One region of the Arthrobacter sp. TmtSoilC79 genome, then DNA from elsewhere that is predicted to be linked to it. Evidence: riboswitches for the same ligand, from Rfam matches in the RefSeq annotation. Region 1 holds a riboswitch; the other holds the start of a gene.
The links. Region 1 has a riboswitch for glycine ahead of gcvP (aminomethyl-transferring glycine dehydrogenase). Riboswitches for the same ligand answer to the same signal wherever they lie in the genome.

Region 1 (10,440 bases):
CAGGGGCTGGATGTCTTCCACAGCAGCAACGTCCGGGCCCTTGATCAGGTACCAGAGCCGGCCCAGGACAGGGAACTTCTTCTCGAGGAGCAAGTTGTAGCTGCTGTATTCCTGGGTTTCGATGACGAGCCGGCGGACCAACCAGCCGTTACCGTCCTTGACTGCGGCGTAGGCGTCGGACTGCAGCATGTTGCCGCCGTTCGGGTTGGCCGTGACGTGCTTGTCCCAGTTGTCGATTTCCTCGGCGGTGGCAAAGCGGGCGGTAAATTCTCGCAAGGTGGCCGTGTCCAATCTCAGGGGTTTGGTGCAGTGTTCAAAAGCTCGGTACGCATGCGGACATGCAGCCCCAAGTCTATCGGGCCAAGCGAAATCGGCTGGTCTATGAGCAAAAGCGCAGATCTGCCGTTGCTCACAAACGGATCTGGTCCGGGCGCTCCAACTCGATCGCCTTCGGTTGCCTGCCCAGTTCACGCTGGCCGCTGACGAGCCGGTCCGCGTTGGCAAGCCTGCTGAGGCTCAGCCCGGTTAGGTCTGCGATCTGCCCAATGGGAACCTGGAAGGTCCGGAACGGTCCCAGCGGAGGTGGCTCTCCTTCGAGGAGGCGCTGATCGATGGCCCGTTTCAGCTCGACCTTGCCCAGGAGCGGCGACTGGTCCAGGAGGAAGCCCACGGCAGCCAGCTTGGCATCGTTGGTCCACGCGGCGATCTTCCAGAATTTGCGCGGGATTTGGACGCCCCGGTAAGGCTGGTCATCGTCCAGGAGCACGGGTCCCGTGAAGACGCTGATCTTGGCGTCGTGGGCATCCGCATGACTCAGCACGTGGTCCTCGAGCCCCACCCAGAGTTCTTTGCCTTGGTTGAAGTCGTCCACCTGTGGGGCAGCGTTGGTGAAAACGAAGGTGTCCTGGTTGGCTTTCTTGGCGGTAGCCGCATCTCCCCAGACGGGATCCAACCGCCGCACCAGATGGCCGCGGTCGAAGGCGTTGTTCTTGTAAACGTCCGGGCCTGCCTGCTGTTCCCGCGGAATCCTGTCGTCGAAGTGCCACGTTCCCTCACGGGCCAGTGGGTTCAGCTCGGCACCGCTGATGTTGACTCCCACGATCGCCGCGAGCTTCCGGGACACCCGGAAACGCACGGAGAAGTGGATGTAGTCCAACAGAATCGTCGTTGCCGACGGACTGGGCAGCTCAAGGCGTGCCCGCAAAAAATCCCTGTCGTATCCCCCGCTCATGGATACAGCATGGCACTAGGCACTGACAGTAAACAGACTCAGCATTCGACGACGTTGACGGCGAGGCCGCCCATCGCGGTTTCCTTGTATTTATCGGACATGTCCTTGCCCGTTTCGCGCATGGTCACGATCACCTCGTCCAACGAGACCCGGTGCGTACCATCACCCCACAACGCCATCTTCGCCGCGTTGATCGCCTTCGCCGCAGCAATGGCGTTCCGCTCGATACACGGAATCTGCACCAACCCGCCGATCGGATCACACGTCAACCCCAGGTTATGTTCCATCGCGATCTCCGCCGCGTTCTCCACCTGCCCCGGCGTACCACCCATCACCTCAGCCAAACCAGCAGCAGCCATCGACGACGCCGACCCCACCTCACCCTGGCACCCCACCTCAGCACCGGAAATGGACGCCTGCTCCTTATACAAAACCCCCACAGCACCAGCAGTCAGGAGGAACTTCACCACCACATCATCCCGATCCTTTTGGGAAGCCTTGTCCATCCCCGGGGCGTAATTCAACGCGTAATACAACACCGCCGGGATGATCCCCGCAGCACCATTGGTCGGCGCCGTCACCACCCGGCCGCCCGAAGCGTTCTCCTCATTGACCGCCAACGCGATCAGGTTCACCCACTCCTGCCAATACTTCGGATCATTCCGGTCCTTATCCTCCTTCAGCAGCCGCTCCAACCAGTCAGGAGCACGACGCCGGACCCGCAACCCGCCAGGGAGCACACCCTCACGCTTCAAACTGGTTTCAACACAGGCCTCCATCACGGACCAGATATGCAGCAAACCCTCCCGGATCTCCTCCTCGGACCGGGACGCCCGCTCATTAATGAACATGATGTCGCTGATCCCCAGCCCCTTGGACGCACACCTGCCCAACAACTCCGCCGCCGTCCGGAACGGCAACGGCAACTCCTTCTTGGACTCCTCCAACTCCTGCTGCGCAGCGTTCTCCTCACCCTCACGGACAATGAACCCGCCACCAACCGAGAAGAACGTCGCCTCCCGCACGATGTTTCCCTCAGCATCCGAGACAGCAAACTTCATCCCGTTCGTATGCCGCGGCAACACCGTCAACGGATGGAGAATCATGTCCTCCACCGCATAGGGCAGCTCCACCCCCTCACCAGAGGCACCAGCCAGGTTCAGCACACCGGTCTCAGCAATAGCAGCCAACCGCGCCTCCACCTCCTCAGGCAGGATCAGCTCAGGGTGATACCCCTCCAAACCCAACAGCGTGGCCGTCATGGTCCCGTGGCCACGTCCCGTCGCAGCCAACGACCCATACAAATCCACCCGCAACGACGCCACCGAACCCAGGACACCAGCGTCCTTCAGCTCACCGGCGAACACCGCAGCAGCCCGCATCGGCCCCACAGTATGCGAACTCGACGGACCAATACCCACGGAAAAAAGATCGAAAACACCAACAGCCATGGTCGGGATTCCTTAATACAGTTTGAAACGGTCCGGCAGATGGTCCTGCCGGATGGCCTCCCCCGCTTGTGGCGGAGATCGGCCGAAGCACGACGCCGGATGGCCCCCAAAGGCGGCAACCCGGCGTCGCAATTTTATTCAGTTCTACAATCCCACGCTACGCCACTGCGCTTGAGTGGTGGGGGTTGCCCGATCGGCCAAGCTCGGACGCTGCAACGCCCAATACGGGGATTCGCTGCCAAACATGCCATGCGCACGGCACCCCCAGCAGCAAACCCACGAATCGGCCAAACAACACCTCACCGGAGCCCGGACGTGGCCCCACCTGGGACTGGCATCCAAGCTCGGCCGCTGCAACGCCCAATACGGGGATTCGCTGCCAAACATGCCATGCGCACGGCACCCCCAGCAGCAAACCCACGAATACGCCAAACAACACCTCACCGGAACCCGAACTAGCCCCACCTGGGACTGGCATCCAAGCTCGGACGCTGCAACGCCCACTACGGGGATTCGCTGCCAAACATGCCATGCGCACGGCACCCCCAGCAGCAAACCCACGAATCGGCCGGTGCACTTGGGGTCGGCGTCCGGAAGCGTGCGTCTGAGGGAGCTTCGCGTCCGCCCAGCGGGCGCCCAAGCGACCGAGCACGCGGAGGATGCCAGCCCCAACGGGCGCCAGCTAAGAGGAGCAGGGCCTAGGAGAGGTCTCCGCCATTCTTGGAGGCGTATTCCTCGGCCGACAGCAGCGGGCCGTCGGACTCGGCGGCGACCTTGAACAGCCAGCCGGCGCCGTAGGGGTCGTTGTTGATCAGTGCGGGGTCCGAGACAACGGCGTCGTTGATCTCCGTGACCTCGCCGGTGACCGGCGAGTACAGGTCCGAGACGGACTTCGTGGACTCAACTTCGCCACAGGTCTCGCCAGCGGTCACCGTGGAGCCAACCTCGGGCAGGTCAACGTACACAATGTCACCCAGAGCGTCGGTGGCAACCTCGGAAATACCGACGGATACCGAGTTCCCTTCGCCGCGGGAAACCCACTCGTGCTCGTCGGAGTACTGAAGTTCGGGCGCTACTTTGGGCATTCTGTTTCCTTTACGTGTAGTGGCTACATCTAATTGTGTCGTGTCTGGGCCGTGAGCGTGGCTGATTCGCGGGCGTGGGGCAACGAATTCCTCCGCGTGCTGCTCCTCCGTCGCTTTGACGCACGCTTCCGGAATCCGCTCCCCCACCGCGCGGCCACGCGAGTCAGACCTTCGGAACTACGCGGGCCCCTTCGAGTCCGGGATCCGGAAGCGTGCGTCCAAGGGAGCGTCACGTCCGCTCAGCGGGCGTTCCCGCGACCGAGCACGCGGAGGATGCCGGACCCGACGGGCTTTTGGGCGACCCGTCGGGTACGGCTCCGGCTTACTTTTGGCGTTTGTAGAACGGCAGTCCCACGACTTCGAACGGCTCGCTCTTTCCGCGGAGATCAACATCGAGTGAAGTTCCCGGCTCAGCGAAAGCGACGTCGACATACGCCAACGCTACCGGGTAACCGAGCGTGGGGCTGGGCTGACCGGACGTGACTTCGCCAATCACTGCGCCGTCCTTGAGGACCGGGTAGTGGCCTCGGCCGGCACGGCGGCCCAGGCCCTTGAGGCCAACGAGCTTGCGCCCGCTGGTGGAGCCTGCACCATCTGCCTTGAGGGCAGCGAGTGCGTCCTTGCCCACGAAGTCGCCTTCCTTGGACAGAGCCACCACCGGTCCGAGTCCTGCTGCGAAGGGGTTGCCTTCGCGGGAGAGCTCGTTTCCGTAGAGCGGCATGCCGGCTTCCAGGCGCAGGGAGTCGCGGGAAGCCAGGCCGGCGGGAGTGAGTTCGCCGTCTTCGGCAGCGTCGGCGATGGCCTGCCACAGGGCTGCTGCGGATTCGTTGGCCACAAAGATCTCAAAGCCGTCTTCGCCGGTGTACCCGGTCCGGGCCAACAGCAGGTCCTGCGTGCCGCCGTCGAACGTGAACGGAACATCAACCGCGGCGTAGTACTTCAGGTCGGTGACCAGCGCGTGTTGTTCGGCGGGCACCAGGCGGAGGAGGATCGCTTCAGCCAGGGGTCCCTGAACGGCAATCAGCGAGGTCCCAGCGGATGCGTCCTCAACGACGACGTCGAAACCGGCGGCGCGCTCCAGAAGGGCTGCGGCAACAACCGCAGCGTTTCCGGCGTTCGGTACCACGAGGAACTTCTCCTCACCGCGACGGTAGGCGATGAGGTCGTCGATGATTCCGCCGTCTTCCTGGCAGATCAGCGAGTACTTGGCTTTGCCGATGGCCATGGCTGAGATTTTGCCCACCAGGGCGTAGTCCAGGAATGCTGCTGCCTCGGGGCCGGTGACCCAGACTTCGCCCATGTGGGAGAGGTCGAACAGGCCTGCGGACTTGCGGACCGCGTGGTGCTCAGCCAACTCCGAGGAGTATTTGAGCGGCATCTGCCAGCCACCGAAGTCGGTGAAGGACGCGCCGAGTTTCTTGTGCTCTTCGTAAAGAGCTGTGTAGTTCTCTGTCATTTTCCGGAACCCCTTAGTTCTCGAAGTCTTCGATCGGCGGGCAGGAGCACACCAAGTTGCGGTCACCTGCAGCGCCGTCAATACGGCCGACCGGCGGGAAGTACTTGTCCTGCTTGAGGTGGTGGACGGGGAAGGCGGCCTGCTCGCGCGGGTACTCGCGGTCCCACTCGGAACTTACGACGGCGGCAGCCGTGTGGGGCGCGCGGCGAAGCGGGGAATCCTGCACGGAGAAATCGCCGTGAGCAACCTGCTCAATCTCGGCACGGATGGTGATCATGGCTTCGATGAAGCGGTCGATCTCGGCAAGGTCCTCGGACTCGGTGGGCTCCACCATCAAGGTGCCCGCAACCGGGAACGCCAGGGTGGGGGCGTGGAAGCCGAAGTCGATCAGGCGCTTGGCAACGTCCTCAGCGGTGACGCCGGTCTTGGCCGTCAGTTCGCGCAGGTCCAGGATGCACTCGTGGGCCACCAGTCCGCCTTCGCCGGTGTAGAGGACCGGGAAGTGATCGTTCAGGCGGGATGCGATGTAGTTCGCAGCCAGCAGCGCCGACTTGGTTGCCTCGGTGAGGCCCTGGCCACCCATGAGCTTCACGTAGGCCCAGGAGATGGGCAGGACGCCGGCGGAACCGAAACGCGATGCCGAAATCGGGACGTCGTTGCCTTCGGTCCAGATGGCTGCATCGCCGGGCATGAACGGTGCAAGGTGCGCCTTGGCTGCCACGGGACCAACACCCGGGCCGCCGCCGCCGTGGGGGATGCAGAACGTCTTGTGCAGGTTCAGGTGGGACACGTCGCCGCCGAACTTGCCCGGCTGGGCGAGCCCAACCAGGGCGTTGAGGTTGGCGCCGTCAATGTAGACCTGGCCGCCGGCTGCGTGGATGGCGTCGCAGACTTCGCGAACGTCGGCATCGTACACACCGTGCGTGGACGGGTAGGTGATCATGATGGCCGACAACACCTCGCGGTTGGCCTCGATCTTGGCGGCAAGGTCCGCGTGATCGATCGTGCCGTCAGCAGCCGTGGCCACCACAACAACCTTCATGCCGGCCAGCACTGCCGAGGCTGCGTTGGTGCCGTGGGCGGAAGCGGGAATGAGGCAGACGTTGCGCTGCTCGTCGCCACGGGACAGGTGGTAGCCACGGATGGCCAGCAGGCCCGCGAGCTCTCCCTGGGAACCGGCGTTCGGCTGGATGGACACTTGGTCGTAGCCGGTGATCTCGGTCAGCTGGGATTCGAGGTCGGTGATGAGTTCGCGCCAGCCCTCGGTCTGGGAATCCGGAGCGAACGGGTGGATGGAGGCGAACTCGGGCCAGGAAATGGCTTCCATCTCAGCGGTGGCGTTCAGCTTCATGGTGCACGAGCCCAGCGGGATCATGGTGCGGTCCAGCGCGAGGTCCCGGTCCGAAAGCTTGCGGATGTAGCGCAGGAGCTGGGTTTCGGAGCGGTGCGTGTTGAACACCGGGTGCTGCATGAAGTCGCTGGTGCGCTCCACGGAAGCTTCAAGCGCGAAGCCTTCAGCGGCGTCAGCAACCGAAGCGCCGAAGACCGCCGCGACGTCAGCAACAACCTCGGAAGTGGTGGTCTCATCAACAGAGATACCAACAGTGTCAGCGTCAACGCCGCGCAGATTGATGCCCTTGGCCTCGGCAGCAGCGACGACCTCTGCAGCCTTGCCCGGGACGCGGACGGTGATGGTATCGAAGAAGGAACCGTGAAGGACCTCGACGCCGGCAGCCTTCAGTGATGCTGCAAGGGTGCGGGCGTGGCTGTGGGCGGTCTCGGCAATAGCCTTCAAACCCTCCGGGCCGTGATAGACCGCGTACATCGAGGCCACGATGGCCAGCAACGCCTGCGCGGTACAGATGTTGGACGTCGCCTTTTCGCGGCGGATGTGCTGCTCGCGGGTCTGCAGCGCCAAGCGGTAGGCGGGGACACCGGCGTCGTCCTTGGAAACGCCTACCAGGCGGCCGGGCATGGAACGCTCCAGGCCTTTCTGGACGGCCATGTAGGCCGCGTGCGGGCCGCCGAAGAACAGCGGAACACCCAGGCGCTGGGCGGAACCAACAGCAATATCGGCGCCCTGCTCACCGGGAGGGGTGATGAGCGTCAGGGAGAGGAGGTCGGCTGCGACCGTGACCAGCGCGCCGCGTTCCTTGGCTTCAGCAATGACAGCAGAGTGGTCGAACACGCGGCCGGAAACGCCGGGCTGCTGCAGGACAACGCCGTTGATGGCGCCTTCCGGGAGGCCCAGGGAGAGATCGGCGACCTCAACCTCGAAGCCGAGTGCTTCGGCGCGGCCCTTGACGATGGCGATGGTCTGCGGGAGGCAGTCGGCATCGAGGACGGTCTTGCCGTCCTGGACAGCCTTGTTCTTGTTGGCGCGGCGCATCATGAGGACGGCTTCGGCAACGGCGGTTGCTTCGTCAAGCAGGGAGGCGTTGGCGATGGGCAGGCCAACCAGGTCCTGGACCATGGTCTGGAAGTTCAGCAGCGCTTCAAGGCGGCCCTGGGAGATTTCCGGCTGGTACGGGGTGTAGGCGGTGTACCAGGCCGGGGACTCAAGGATGTTGCGGCGGATCACCGGCGGCGTCACGGTGTCGTAGTAGCCCTGGCCGATCATCTGGACGGCAGTCTTGTTCTTGGATGCGAGCTTGCGCAGTTCGGCAAGAACCTCGACTTCGCTCAGCGCGTTTTCCAGGGTGAGGGCAACATCCTGGCGGATATCGTTCGGAACGGCGGTGTCGACCAGCGAATCGACGGTGTCGTAGCCGACGGACTTGAGCATGGTCTCAATCTCGGACTGGCGGCGGGCGCCAATATGCCGATCGACGAAGGTGGTGGAGGCAGAACTAACCGTCACGAAGGAACTCCATTACTTGGGCGGCGTTTGGGTACGCCACAGCGGCTGGGTTCCTCCCCGCTCTGTATTGGACCTGAGAGTTTCCGCGGGTTGCGTGAACAACCATCGCTTGCACCGTCGGTGAGCACAGCGCCCATCCACCCTGAGGTGTGCTGAGTGCCTGCTGCTTTCCAGAGTTGCCTTGCCGCGGCGGTGCGTGGGCCTGAGAGATTCCTGGGGAGGGTTTGCTCCTACGGCGCCTGCATCACTTGCTTGCAGGACTCTCCCGCCGCAGATCAAAGGCATGTTCAGTTGTAGGTGGGCACCTTGTTGGGCACGCCACAAGAGTTAATTGTCCTACGCGCCGGGCTCTGCAGCAAATGGATGAATCACTACTTCCGCAGCCGCTCCAGGACCCCGAGCAGGATTTCGACGTCGGCCTCCCGCCCGGCGTTGCCGCCTTCCTGGCCGCCTTCAAAGATGGCATTGAAATAGAGGCCGTCGCCCATATAGCTGACGGCCTTGGCAACCTCCGGTCCGACGTCTTCGGCCAGCACGTCCAGCCAGCGCTGCTGGATGGCGGCGAACCGGCGGCGGGTTTCCTCGTGGGCCACTTCAGCCAGGCGGGTGGCAGCGACGAAGGCCCTGTCCATGGGGGTATCTGCCCAGAGCGATGACCGGATGAAGTAGGCAGCCGAACCATCGGGTGCTGCCTTCATTAGTTCAGTGTCTTCATCGGCGAGTAAGTCCAGGCGTTCCAACAGTGCCGTGATCAGCGCTTCCTTGTTGGGGAAGTGGTAGAGCAGCCCACCTTTGGATACCCCGGCACGTTTGGCAACGGCGTCGAGGGTGGCAGCCCTCTCCCCTACCTCTATAAGGAGGGCTTCAAAGGCATCCAGGACCGCGTCCCGGGCAACTGGTTTTCGTGGCATGTGTCCATCATTCCCTAAAGGCTCATGGGGCTGGTCAGTTGAAACTATACCGTCTGGACGGTACAGTAGTGGAATGTTCTCGCCGTCCCCAACCCAAGCACCCCGTTCCGCTGATCCCGTTAAGGGCCAGGCAGCACCGTGGCGCGACTGGACGGCTCTGGCACTCCTGATGTTTCCGGTGCTGCTGGTGGCCGTCGACAACACCGCGCTCACCTTTGCCCTGCCCGAAATTGCCCGCTCCCTGGACGTCGGCGGCGTCCAATTGCTCTGGATCGTTGACGCCTACCCGCTGGTTCTTGCCGCGTTGCTGGTATCCATGGGCAACCTCGGCGACAGGATCGGACGACGGCGGCTGCTGCTGATCGGCAGCACGGGCTTCGCGGCGGTTTCGGCTGCTACAGCTTTCGCGCCTTCGGCTGAGTGGCTCATTGCAGGACGCGCCGGCCTTGGCGTCTTCGGCGCCATGCTGATGCCCTCAACGCTGTCCTTGATCCGGAACATCTTCACCGATCCCAACCGGCGCCGGCTTGCCATCGCTGTCTGGGCTGCCGGTTTCTCCGGTGGTGCCGCCCTTGGACCCATCTTCGGCGGTTGGTTGGTAGAGCACTTCTGGTGGGGTGCGGTGTTCCTCGTGGCCGCTTTCCTGCTCCTGCCGCTTCTTGTTTTCGGCAGGGCACTCATTCCGGAATCCAAGGACGCCAATCCCGGCCGCGTGGACGTGGCCAGCATTGTCCTTTCCGTGGTCACCATGGCTCCGTTCGTCTACGGCATCAAGGAATTCGCAGTCCACGGCTTCGGGGCGTCCGCGGCCGCATTCATGGGCTTCGGCCTGGTGATGGGCATTCTGTTTGTGCGTCGCCAGCAGCGGATCGAGAACCCCATGCTGGACGTTGCCCTGTTCAATAACAAGGTCTTCAGCACTGCAATCGTGGCGAACGTCCTGTCGCTCTTCTCCATGACAGGCTTCATCTACTTCTTCGCCCAGCACCTGCAGCTTGTTGAGGGTCAGTCACCCATGGAAGCCGGAATCGCCATGATTCCCGCCCTCCTGGCAACAGTCATCGCCGGCCTGCTGGTGGTGCCGCTGGTCAGGCGTGTCCGCCCCGGATACGTGGTGGCCGCCGGCCTGACACTCAGCGCCGTGGGCTACTTGATTGTGATGGTGGGCGACCACGGCAGCGGCCCCGTCTTCCTGCTGTCCGCCTTGACGGTCCTCGCAATCGGCGTGGGCGCAGCGGAAACCATTTCCAATGACCTCATCCTGGCTTCCGTTCCGGCAAATAAGTCCGGCGCCGCCTCCGCAATCTCCGAGACCGGTTACGAACTGGGTTCGCTCCTGGGAACGGCTGTACTCGGATCCATCCTCACGGCTTCCTACCAGCACAACCTCGTGATTCCAGACGGCGTTTCCCCGCAGGCAGCCGGGAAGTCCAGCGAAACCCTTGC
Region 2 (10,440 bases), 3.5 Mb from region 1:
GGAGCCCGCCCATCTCCGGGGTGCCGGTTCCGGGAGCGAAGGCCGGGTCCAGGACGTCGATGTCGATGGAGACGTACACGGGGGTGTCCCCGAGCCTGTCCTTCACGCGCTGGATGGCGGCCGGAACGCCGATCACGTCCAGGTCCGAGCACCGAATGATCTGGAACCCGAACTCGTGGTCCCGGAGGAAGTCGTTGCGGTCATAGACCGGCCCGCGGATTCCCACGTGCATGGACTTGTCCTCCACCAGCAGGCCTTCCTCGAACGCCCGCCGGAAGATGGTGCCGTGCGTGATGGGCTGGTCGAAATAGGTATCCCAGGTGTCCAGATGCGCATCGAAATGCAGCAGTGCCACCGGACCGTGGACTGTGTTCAGGGCCCGCAGCATGGGCAGGGCGATGGTGTGGTCGCCACCGATGGAGATGAGCCGCTTGTCCTCGCTGATCAGGGGCAAGGCCTGCTCCTCGATCTCACGGACTGCCCGGGCGATGTCGTAGGGGGTGCAGGCGATATCGCCGGCGTCCACAACCTGGGCTTCGTAGACAGGTTCAACGTCCAGCTCCGGGTGGTAGCCGGGGCGCAGGAGGCGGGAGGCCTCGCGGACCGCGGCAGGACCGAAACGGGCGCCGGGCCGGAAGGAGGTTCCGCCGTCGAACGGTACGCCGACGATCGCAATGTCGTAATCCGGGACGCGGTCGATTTGGGGGAGGCGGGCGAAGGTGCCGAGGCCTGCATACCGGGGGACTTTGGTTGCATCAACCGGGCCGATGGGCTTGTGCGTTGTCATTGACGGATCCTTGGGGTGAGGGGTGCTCGCCGTTGAGCGGGAAGTACGTAATTCCATTGTTGGTGACGTGGATCACTCCGGATAGCGGTACATTGACTACAAATGGCCGAGCCGTTTAGACGAATGTCTAAGTCCCGCTGAACCGCGTGGCAGGACCCAACACAAAGGCCAGGAACCGGAGCGGAAACATGGCGATTACCGTCGCTGAACTCATCGCAGAGCCGCAACTAGGACTCACCCTCCTGGCCGGAAAAGCCGGCCTGGACAACCGCATCACCTGGGCCCACACCTCAGACCTGCCCAAGCTCTGGGAATGGGTCACCGGCGGAGAACTCATGATGACCAACGGCCTCTCCATACCCGCCGACGCAGCAGGCCAAGTGGCGCTCGCCGAGGCCCTCATGGACAGCGGTGCCAGTGCGCTGGCCATTGGCGAGAAAATGCACGCACCGCCCCTCACCCGGGAATTCCTGGCCGCCTGCGAGCAGCTCCCCTTGCCCCTGATCAACATCCCGTACCCGCTGCCATTCATCGCGATAGCCCGGTCGGTAGCCGAGTCCTCCCTGCTCGAAGAGTCGCGCCGGCTGCGGCAAACGGCCCGCGTCTACGATCTCCTCCGCACCGCCGGGGCCTCCGAGGACCATTGGCAAAGCCTGGTCCAGCGGCTGGCCACCGAACTCGACGCGGACCTGTTCGTGGTGGACCGCCGTTGCCTCCACCCCTGGCATCCCGACGGGCAGTCCCTCCCGGTGTTCCTGGCTGAAGAGTGGGCTCCCTTGTCCGGGCAGGTATCCCTCGCGGGGAAGAACTTCCAATGGCACCGCATCCGCGGCCGGCACGTGCTCACCATGGACATTCCCACCCATGCCAACGCGCTCCTGGTGGTGCTGCCCAACAACGAACCGCACCCGGACGCCGTCGTGCTTCTCCATGCCGCAACGGTGCTGGGACTGCAGTTGTCGCGCATTGTCTTGTCCCTGGAAGGCCGCCATCGCCTTGCCGGCGAGTTCCTGCTGCAGGCCATGGACGGGCGCCTCGGGGCCGCGGAGATGGAGAGCCGGCTGGCTGCATTCGACGTTCCGCCCGAGGAATTCCTGCTCGCCTCCCTGACGGCGGCCGCCGAACCAAAAGCGACCGACCAAAAAACTGCGGACGACGGCGACAAGCTGGCCAACGTACACATCGAACTGTGGCGGCACGGGGTTGCGTCGGCGTCGCTGAAGCGGAACAACAGGCTCCACGTGGTGGTCCCGGCAGGCGTGCCGGACGACGTCCTGGTTCATTGCGCCGGCCTGGAAACCTCGATCGGAATCAGCGCACCGGCAGCAGTGTCCACTATCCAACGCGCATTGCAGGAGTCCCTCTGGGCACTTGGTTCCGCCCGGGCCAACAAGCTGGGGCTGGCCCGCTATGCCGAAGGGCCGTCGTGGCTTGGGCTTACCGGATTCGAGGAAGGAACGGCGCTGGTGAGACGGTTGCTCGGGCCGATTTTCGACTACGAACAGAGCCAGGAAGGCGACCTCATCCTGACGTTGAGGACGTATTTGGACTCGCAGCGTTCCTGGCAAAAGACCGCGGCTGCGCTCTTCGCCCACCGGCAAACCATCATTTACCGGATGCGGAAAATCGGCGAACTGACGGGGCTGGACATGGGTGAAACGTCCACAGTTGCCCAGCTCTGGTTCGCCCTGCAGATCCACGAGGCGATGCATCAGTAGCCACACCTTGCTTGCGCTTTTTCGCGGGAAGCGGCTATGGTGTGAAGCGTGTCACTCATGGTGATGCAACGCTTTTGATCTGCGGCGGGAGAGTCCTGCCGGTACATCCAGTCAGGCGCCGTAGGAGCAAATCCTCCCCAGGAATCTCTCAGGCCCATGTACCGCCGCGGGTAGGCAACTCTGGAAAGCAGTCCGGGTAACCGGGCTCACCGACGGTGCAAGCAGACGGCATGTGGAAACACAGTCTGCGGAATCTCTCAGGTCCAATACAGAGCGGGGAGGAACCCCACATCATCGTGGCGCTCACTGGGCGCCTGAATCATGGAGTTCCTCTTGACTGTTCAATCAACCCCCACCGCCTTCGCGGACCGGCACATCGGCGCCCGCCGCCAAGCCGATGTTGACACCATGCTCAAGGTCATCGGCTACGACTCTGTCGACGGACTCGTGGACGTCGCCGTCCCCGATTCCATCCGCCAGGACACGGCCCTGAAGTTGCAGGACGCCCTTACCGAGGTGCAGGTCCTCGCCGAGCTCCGCAAGCTCGCGTCCAAGAACAAGACCGCCGTTCAAATGATCGGCCAGGGCTACTACGACACCGTCACGCCCCCGGTCATCCGCCGCAACATCCTCGAAGCACCCGCCTGGTACACGGCGTACACGCCCTACCAGCCCGAAATTTCGCAGGGCCGCCTCGAAGCGCTGCTGAACTTCCAGACCATGGTGCAGGACCTCACGGGCCTTCCCGTTGCCAACGCCTCGCTGCTGGATGAAGCAACTGCCGTGGCCGAGGCTGTGCTGTTGATGCGCCGGGCCAACAAGTCCAAGACGGCCAAGGACGGCAAGACGGTCCTGGACGCCGACCTCCTTCCGCAGACCATCGCCATTGTGAAGGGCCGCGCCGAAGCCCTTGGCTTCGAGGTTGTCATCACTGACCTTTCGGCGGGCCTTCCCGATGGCGACATCAACGGCATCGTCCTTCAGCAGCCCGGTGTTTCGGGCCGCGTGTTCGACCACTCCGCTGTGATCGCTTCCGCGAAGGAACGCGGCGCGCTGGTCACGGTTGCCGCTGATTTGCTGGCGCTCACCCTCATCACGCCCCCGGGCGAACAAGGTGCGGACATCGCCGTCGGAACTGCGCAGCGCTTTGGTGTCCCGCTGTTCTTCGGCGGCCCGCACGCCGCGTACATGGCCGTCCGCGAAGGCATGGAACGTACCCTCCCGGGCAGGATCGTGGGTGTGTCCAAGGACAACGCCGGCGTCCCCGCTTACCGCCTGGCCCTGCAGACCCGCGAGCAGCACATCCGCCGCGAAAAGGCGACGTCCAACATCTGCACCGCACAGGCCCTGCTTGCGATTGTTGCCTCCATGTACGCCGTGTACCACGGTCCCGAAGGCTTGAAAGCGATCGCCGAGACCATCCACGGCCACGCCCGCGTTTTGGCCGCGACCCTGCAGAAAGCCGGCCGCGAACTCGTCTCCGAATCCTTCTTCGACACCCTCACGGTCCGCGTCCCGGGCAAGGCAGACAAGGTCATCTCCGCCGCCGAAGCCCGCGGTATCAACCTGCGCCTCATCGACGCGGACACTGTTGGCGTTTCCGTTGATGAAACCACGACGCCGGAGGTCCTCGCCGCTGTGGCCGTCGCCTTTGGTGCCGGCCCGGTAGGGGACGCCACCGGATTCGAATTGCCCGCTGAGGTAGTCCGCACCTCCGATTTCCTGCAGCACCCGGTGTTCAACACGCACCGTTCCGAGACGCAGCTGTTGCGCTATATCCGCAAGCTGTCAGACCGGGACCTCGCGCTGGACCGCACCATGATCCCGCTGGGTTCGTGCACCATGAAGCTGAACGCCACCGCTGAGATGGAAGCCATTTCCTGGCCGGAGTTCGCCTCGATCCACCCGTTCGCTCCGGACCACCAGACAGCGGGCTGGCGCGAGCTGATCGAGGACCTCGAAGCGGACCTGACCGAGATCACCGGCTACGACCAAGTTTCCATCCAGCCGAACGCCGGTTCCCAGGGCGAGCTCGCGGGACTCCTGGCGATCCGCGGCTACCACCTGTCCCGTGGCGACGAGCAGCGCAACGTCTGCCTCATTCCTGCCTCGGCCCACGGCACCAACGCAGCCTCGGCAGTGCTGGCCGGCATGAAGGTTGTTGTGGTGGCCACGGCTGCTGACGGCACGATCGATCACGCGGACCTTGCCGCCAAGATCGAGGCCAACCGCGAGGTGTTGTCGGCCATCATGATCACCTACCCGTCCACGCACGGTGTGTACGATGCCGACGTCCGCGAAGTCTGCGACGCCATCCACGCAGCCGGCGGCCAGGTGTACGTTGACGGCGCCAACTTGAATGCACTGGTTGGCCTTGCCCAGCCGGGCAAGTTCGGCGGCGACGTGTCCCACCTGAACCTGCACAAGACCTTCTGCATCCCCCACGGCGGCGGCGGCCCGGGTGTCGGGCCGGTTGCTGCGAAGGCACACCTGGCTCCGTTCATGCCGGGCGACGCGAACAAAGCAGCGCACGAACCCGGTCACGGCGTTGCCATCTCCGCTTCCCGTTATGGCTCCGCCGGTGTGCTGCCGATTTCGTGGGCGTACGTGAAGCTCATGGGCGGGCAGGGTTTGACGGAAGCTACCAAGTCGGCGCTGCTGGCCGCGAACTATGTTGCTTCCTGCCTGGATGAGCACTTCCCTGTTCTGTACACCGGCGAGGGCGGGCTCGTGGCCCATGAGTGCATCCTGGACCTCCGTGAACTGACAGCCCGCACGGGTGTCACGGCCGAAGATGTTGCCAAGCGCCTGATCGACTTCGGCTTCCACGCCCCCACTCTGGCGTTCCCCGTTGCGGGCACCTTGATGGTGGAGCCAACGGAGTCCGAGGACCTTGCCGAGATCGACCGCTTCATCGAAGCCATGATCACCATCCGTGCCGAGATCGACCAGGTAGCCGGCGGTGATTTCACTGTTGAGAAGTCGCCGCTGCGCAACGCGCCGCACACGGCTGCCGCCGTCGTGAGTTCCGCCTGGGACCGCGAATACCCGCGCGAGCAGGCCGCCTTCCCGGTCCACCACCTCAAGCAGGACAAGTACTTCCCGCCCGTCGGAAGGATCGACGGCGCCGCAGGCGACCGGAACCTGGTGTGCTCCTGCCCTCCCCTCGAAGCGTTTGAAAACTAAGGACTCCCCACATGTCTGAGAATTACACCGCTCTCTATGAGCAGCACAAAAAGGCCGGCGCCTCCTTCACCGACTTCGGTGGCTGGCAGATGCCGCTCAAATACTCCTCGGAGTTGGCCGAGCACCACGCCGTCCGCAAGTCCGCAGGCCTTTTCGACCTCTCCCACATGGGCGAAGTCTGGGTCACCGGTCCCGACGCGGCTGCCTTCTTGGACTATGCGCTGGTGGGCAAGTTGTCCGCCGTCGCGGTAGGCAAAGCCAAGTACTCACTGATCTGCAACGCCGATGGCGGCATCATCGACGACCTCATCACCTACCGCCGGCCCTCACCCGAAGACGGCGTGGACAAGTACCTGGTAGTCCCCAACGCGGGCAACGCGAAGGTGGTTGCTGCCGCACTTCTGAAGCGTGCGGCCGGTTTTAACGTTGCGGTGGAAGATGCTTCCGCCGAGACGTCCCTCGTCGCCGTGCAGGGTCCGAACGCCGAAGAGATCCTCCTGGCGCTGGTGCCGGCAGAACAGCACGCGTTGGTCACCGAACTGAAGTACTACGCGGCGGTTGAGGTAGGGATTACTTTCGACGGCGGCATGCAGCAGCTGCTGCTGGCCCGCACCGGCTACACCGGCGAAGACGGATTCGAGATCTACGTCCCGAACCTCGATGCCGCCGGCCTCTGGGAAGCCCTGCTCGAAGCCGGCGAAGGCCACGGACTGATCCCGGCAGGCCTCGCTGCCCGCGACTCGTTGCGCCTGGAAGCCGGGATGCCGCTCTACGGCAACGAGCTCTCCATCCACGCTAACGCCTACGCCGCCGGACTTGGCCCCGTTGTTTCCCTGGCCAAGGAAAGCGACTTCATTGGCCGGGAAGCGCTCACAGCCATCAAGGCTGCCGGCGTCGGATCCACACTGGGCCAGAAGCTGGTGGGCCTCAAAGGCACCGGACGCCGCGCCGCACGCGGACACTACTCGGTCCTCAAGGACGGTTCGCTCATTGGCGAAGTCACCTCCGGCCAGCCAAGCCCCACGCTCGGCTACCCGGTAGCGATGGCCTATGTCGACGTCGAGCATTCAGAGCCGGGCACGATCGTCGAGGTTGACCTGCGAGGAAAAGCCGAACCGTTCGAAGTCGTGGCGCTGCCGTTCTACAAGCGGGTCAAGTAAGTCCCGGCGGGAGTGGCTTGGTGCGTCACGCCCGGCGGGTGTGGCTGGGTGCCTCACGCCCGGCGGGTGTGGCTTGGTGCGTCACGCCCGGCGGGAGTGGCGTCCTCCGCGGGCTCGGTCGCAGGAGCGCCCGCTGGGCGGACGCGATGCTCCCTTGGACGCCCGCTTCCGGACGTCACTCCCGCAGGGGCTTTGCGGCTCACGCCCGACGGGAGTGGCATCCTCCGCGGGCTCGGTCGCAGAAGCGCCGACTGGGCGGGCGCGATGCTCCCTTGGACGCCCGCTTCCGGAGGTCACTCCCGCAGGGGCTTTGTTGCCGGATGGCACTCCCGCAGGGGCTGCGCGGCTCACTTTGCGCTCGGACCAGGATACCGAGGCAACCTGCTGAAAGGCGGGTTCCAAGTCACCGTTCGCGGGAGCGGAGCCCTGTGACTGACAGAAGCTGAGTAACGAACTCCGGAAGCGTGCGCCCAAGGAAGCGGCACGTCCGCTCAGCGGGCGTCTTCGCGACCGAGCACGCGGAGGAGTTCGGTTCTCTGCCACCCAGCCCGGGACCGCGGAACACAACAGTTTTAGGCATACGAGAAGTAAGGAATTGGAATGAGCAAAGTAGTTGCTGGATTGAAATACTCGGCTGAGCACGAGTGGGTTGCCGTTGATGGTGACGGGCCCGTGGGGATTGGAATTTCCGCGGTTGCCGCTGATGCCTTGGGCGACATTGTTTATGTGGACCTGCCCGAGGTTGGTTCCACGGTGACTGCCGGCGAGACGTGCGGCGAGGTGGAGTCGACCAAGTCGGTCTCGGACCTCTACTCGCCCGTGACGGGGGAGGTGACCGAGATCAATGACGCCGTTGTCACCGATCCGGCCCTGATCAACAACGATCCCTACGGCGCGGGCTGGCTGTTCAAGGTGGCCGCCACGGAGGAAGGGCCGCTCATGTCGGCCGAAGAATACGCTGCAACGAACGGTGGAGAACTGTGAACCCTGTGTCTGTAACCGAGTATCAGCAAGTGGTGTCGGCGTCCTTGGATGCACAGCTGTCCGAGCTCGATCCTGAGATCGCTGCGAAGATCGACGACGAACTGGGCCGCCAGCGCGACGGCCTGGAAATGATCGCCTCCGAGAACCACACGGCCGTTGCGGTCATGCAGGCCCAGGGTTCCGTCCTGACCAACAAGTACGCCGAGGGCTACCCGGGCAAGCGCTACTACGGCGGGTGTGAGCACGTTGACGTGGTGGAGCAGCTCGCGATTGACCGGATCAAGGCTCTGTTTGGTGCTGAATTCGCCAACGTCCAGCCGCACTCCGGCGCCCAGGCTAACGCCTCGGTGATGCACGCACTGATCAAGCCGGGCGACACCATCATGGGCCTCAATCTCGCCCACGGTGGCCACCTGACCCACGGCATGCGGATCAACTTCTCCGGCAAGCTTTACAACGTGGTCCCCTACGGTGTCCGCGAGGACACGCACACCGTGGACATGGCCGAGGTTGAAGCCCTGGCGCAGGAGCACAAGCCTGCACTGATCGTGGCCGGCTGGTCCGCTTATGCGCGGCAGCTGGACTTCGCGGAATTCCGACGGATTGCCGACTCCGTGGGCGCCTACCTGATGGTGGACATGGCCCACTTTGCCGGCCTTGTAGCAGCGGGACTGCACCCGTCGCCGGTCCCGCACGCCCACGTCACCACGTCCACCACGCACAAGACCCTCGCCGGTCCGCGTGGCGGCATCATCCTCTCCAACGACGCCGACATCGCCAAGAAGATCAACTCGGCCGTGTTCCCAGGGCAGCAGGGCGGACCGCTCGAGCACGTGATCGCGGGCAAGGCCGTGGCATTCAAGATCGCCGCTTCCGAGGAATTCCGTGAGCGCCAGGAACGTGTCCTCGCGGGCTCGCGCATCCTCGCCGAGCGACTGGTCCAGCCCGACGTCGCCGCCAAGGGGATCTCCGTGGTGTCCGGCGGAACCGACGTTCACCTGGTCCTCGTCGATCTCCGAAACTGCGAGCTCGACGGCCAGCAAGCCGAGGACCGCCTCGCCGCCGTCGACATCACAGTCAACCGCAATGCCGTGCCCTTCGACCCACGCCCGCCCATGGTCACCTCCGGTCTCCGGATCGGCACGCCGGCTTTGGCTACCCGCGGGTTCGGGGAGGCAGCCTTCCGTGAGGTTGCGGACATCATCGCCGAAGTTTTGATCGCCGACGCCGACGCGGACCTTTCCGGCCTGCGGCACCGGGTTGATGTCCTCGCGAAGGCGCACCCGCTGTACCCGGGGGTCGCGAAGCTCGGCTGATTGGTTGCATTGGCCGATGGGCCTGAAGTCCTCGGCGGGCTCGGTCGCATAGGCACCCGCTGAGCGGCTGCGATGCTCCCTTGGACGCCCGCTGCCGGATGCCTAGGCCCGAGGTGGCCTGCCGGGTGGTGTGGGTTTGCTGCTGGGGGTGCCGTGCGCATGGAATGTTTGGCAGTGATTCCTCGAATTGGAGGGTGTGTCAGGGTCCTCGGGGTTGGGCCAGGTGTCCTCGGCGGGTTCGGTCGCTGAGGCATCCGCTGGGCGGATGCGATGCTCCCTTGGACGCCCGCTGCCGGATGCCTAGGCCCGAGGTGGCCTACCTGGCGGTGTGGGTTTGCGCCGGTTCGGGGGTTAGCTGCTGGGGGTGCCGTGCGCATGGCATGTTTGGCAGCGATTCCTCGAATTGGAGGGTGTGTCAGGGTCCTCGGGGTTGGGCCAGGTGTCCTTGGGGGGCTCGGTAGCAGAGGCACCCGCTGGGCGGATGCGATGCTCCCTTGACACGCCCGCTGCCGGACTCCTAGGTCCGAGGGGGCCTGGCGGGTGGTGTGGGTTCGCCCGGTTCGGGGGTTAGCTGCTGGGGGTGCCGTGCGCATGGCATGTTTGGCAGTGATTCCTCGAAGTGGAGGGGGTGTGTCAGGGTCCTCGGGGGTTGGGCCAGGTGTTCTGGGCGGGTTCGGTCGCAGAGGCCCCCGCTGGGCGGATGCGATGCTCCCTTGGACGCCCGCCGCCGGATGCCTAGGGGGGCCTGCCGGGTGGTGTGGGTTTGCGCCGGTTCGGGGGTTCGCTGCTGGGTGTGCCGTGCGAACGGCATGTTTGGCAGCGATTCCTCGAAGTGGAGGAGCGCATGCCGGCGTCCGTGATGCGCACGGCATGTTTGGCAGCGATTCCTCGAAGTGGGGGGGCGTATGCCGGCGTCCGTGATGCGGACGGCATGTTTGGTTGGGGGCCCCGAAATGGGGGCTGAAGGGTTTGAGGGTCCGCTCCGTTTGTTGGGGGCGGGGCGGGTTCTGTTTCGTTTTACTTAGGTTAGGAAATGACCATGGCCGTTGGGGTCTTTGATCTGTTCTCTGTGGGTATTGGTCCGTCGAGTTCGCATACTGTGGGGCCGATGCGGGCTGCTGCGGTGTTTGCTGGTGAGTTGAGGGACGCTGGTGTCCTGGGTTCGGTGGCGTCGTTGCGGGTGGATTTGTATGGGTCGTTGGCTGCGACGGGACGTGGCCACGGGACCATGACTGCCACGCTGTTGGGCTTGGAGGGGTATCACCCTGAGCTGATTCTGCCTGAGGAGG

Region 2: it holds a riboswitch for glycine, as region 1 does, so the genes downstream of both, gcvP (aminomethyl-transferring glycine dehydrogenase) here and gcvP (aminomethyl-transferring glycine dehydrogenase) in region 1, are expected to answer to the same signal.

The regions. Positions count from the first base shown of each region.
Region 1 is NZ_AP046051.1:3,645,643-3,656,082, forward strand. Features, by position in the region: gene AC6JA3_RS16605 (lipid II:glycine glycyltransferase FemX) at 1-291, opposite strand, end outside; gene AC6JA3_RS16610 (DNA/RNA non-specific endonuclease) at 410-1,231, opposite strand; gene AC6JA3_RS16615 (L-serine ammonia-lyase) at 1,270-2,682, opposite strand; gene gcvH (glycine cleavage system protein GcvH) at 3,381-3,767, opposite strand; gene gcvT (glycine cleavage system aminomethyltransferase GcvT) at 4,090-5,223, opposite strand; gene gcvP (aminomethyl-transferring glycine dehydrogenase) at 5,237-8,083, opposite strand; glycine riboswitch at 8,136-8,262, opposite strand; glycine riboswitch at 8,264-8,361, opposite strand; gene AC6JA3_RS16635 (TetR/AcrR family transcriptional regulator) at 8,455-8,994, opposite strand; gene AC6JA3_RS16640 (MFS transporter) at 9,068-10,440, shown strand, end outside.
Region 2 is NZ_AP046051.1:183,842-194,281, forward strand. Features, by position in the region: gene speB (agmatinase) at 1-787, opposite strand, end outside; gene AC6JA3_RS00910 (PucR family transcriptional regulator) at 976-2,505, shown strand; glycine riboswitch at 2,581-2,679, shown strand; glycine riboswitch at 2,680-2,787, shown strand; gene gcvP (aminomethyl-transferring glycine dehydrogenase) at 2,839-5,691, shown strand; gene gcvT (glycine cleavage system aminomethyltransferase GcvT) at 5,703-6,851, shown strand; gene gcvH (glycine cleavage system protein GcvH) at 7,452-7,835, shown strand; gene glyA (serine hydroxymethyltransferase) at 7,832-9,151, shown strand; gene AC6JA3_RS00935 (L-serine ammonia-lyase) at 10,191-10,440, shown strand, end outside.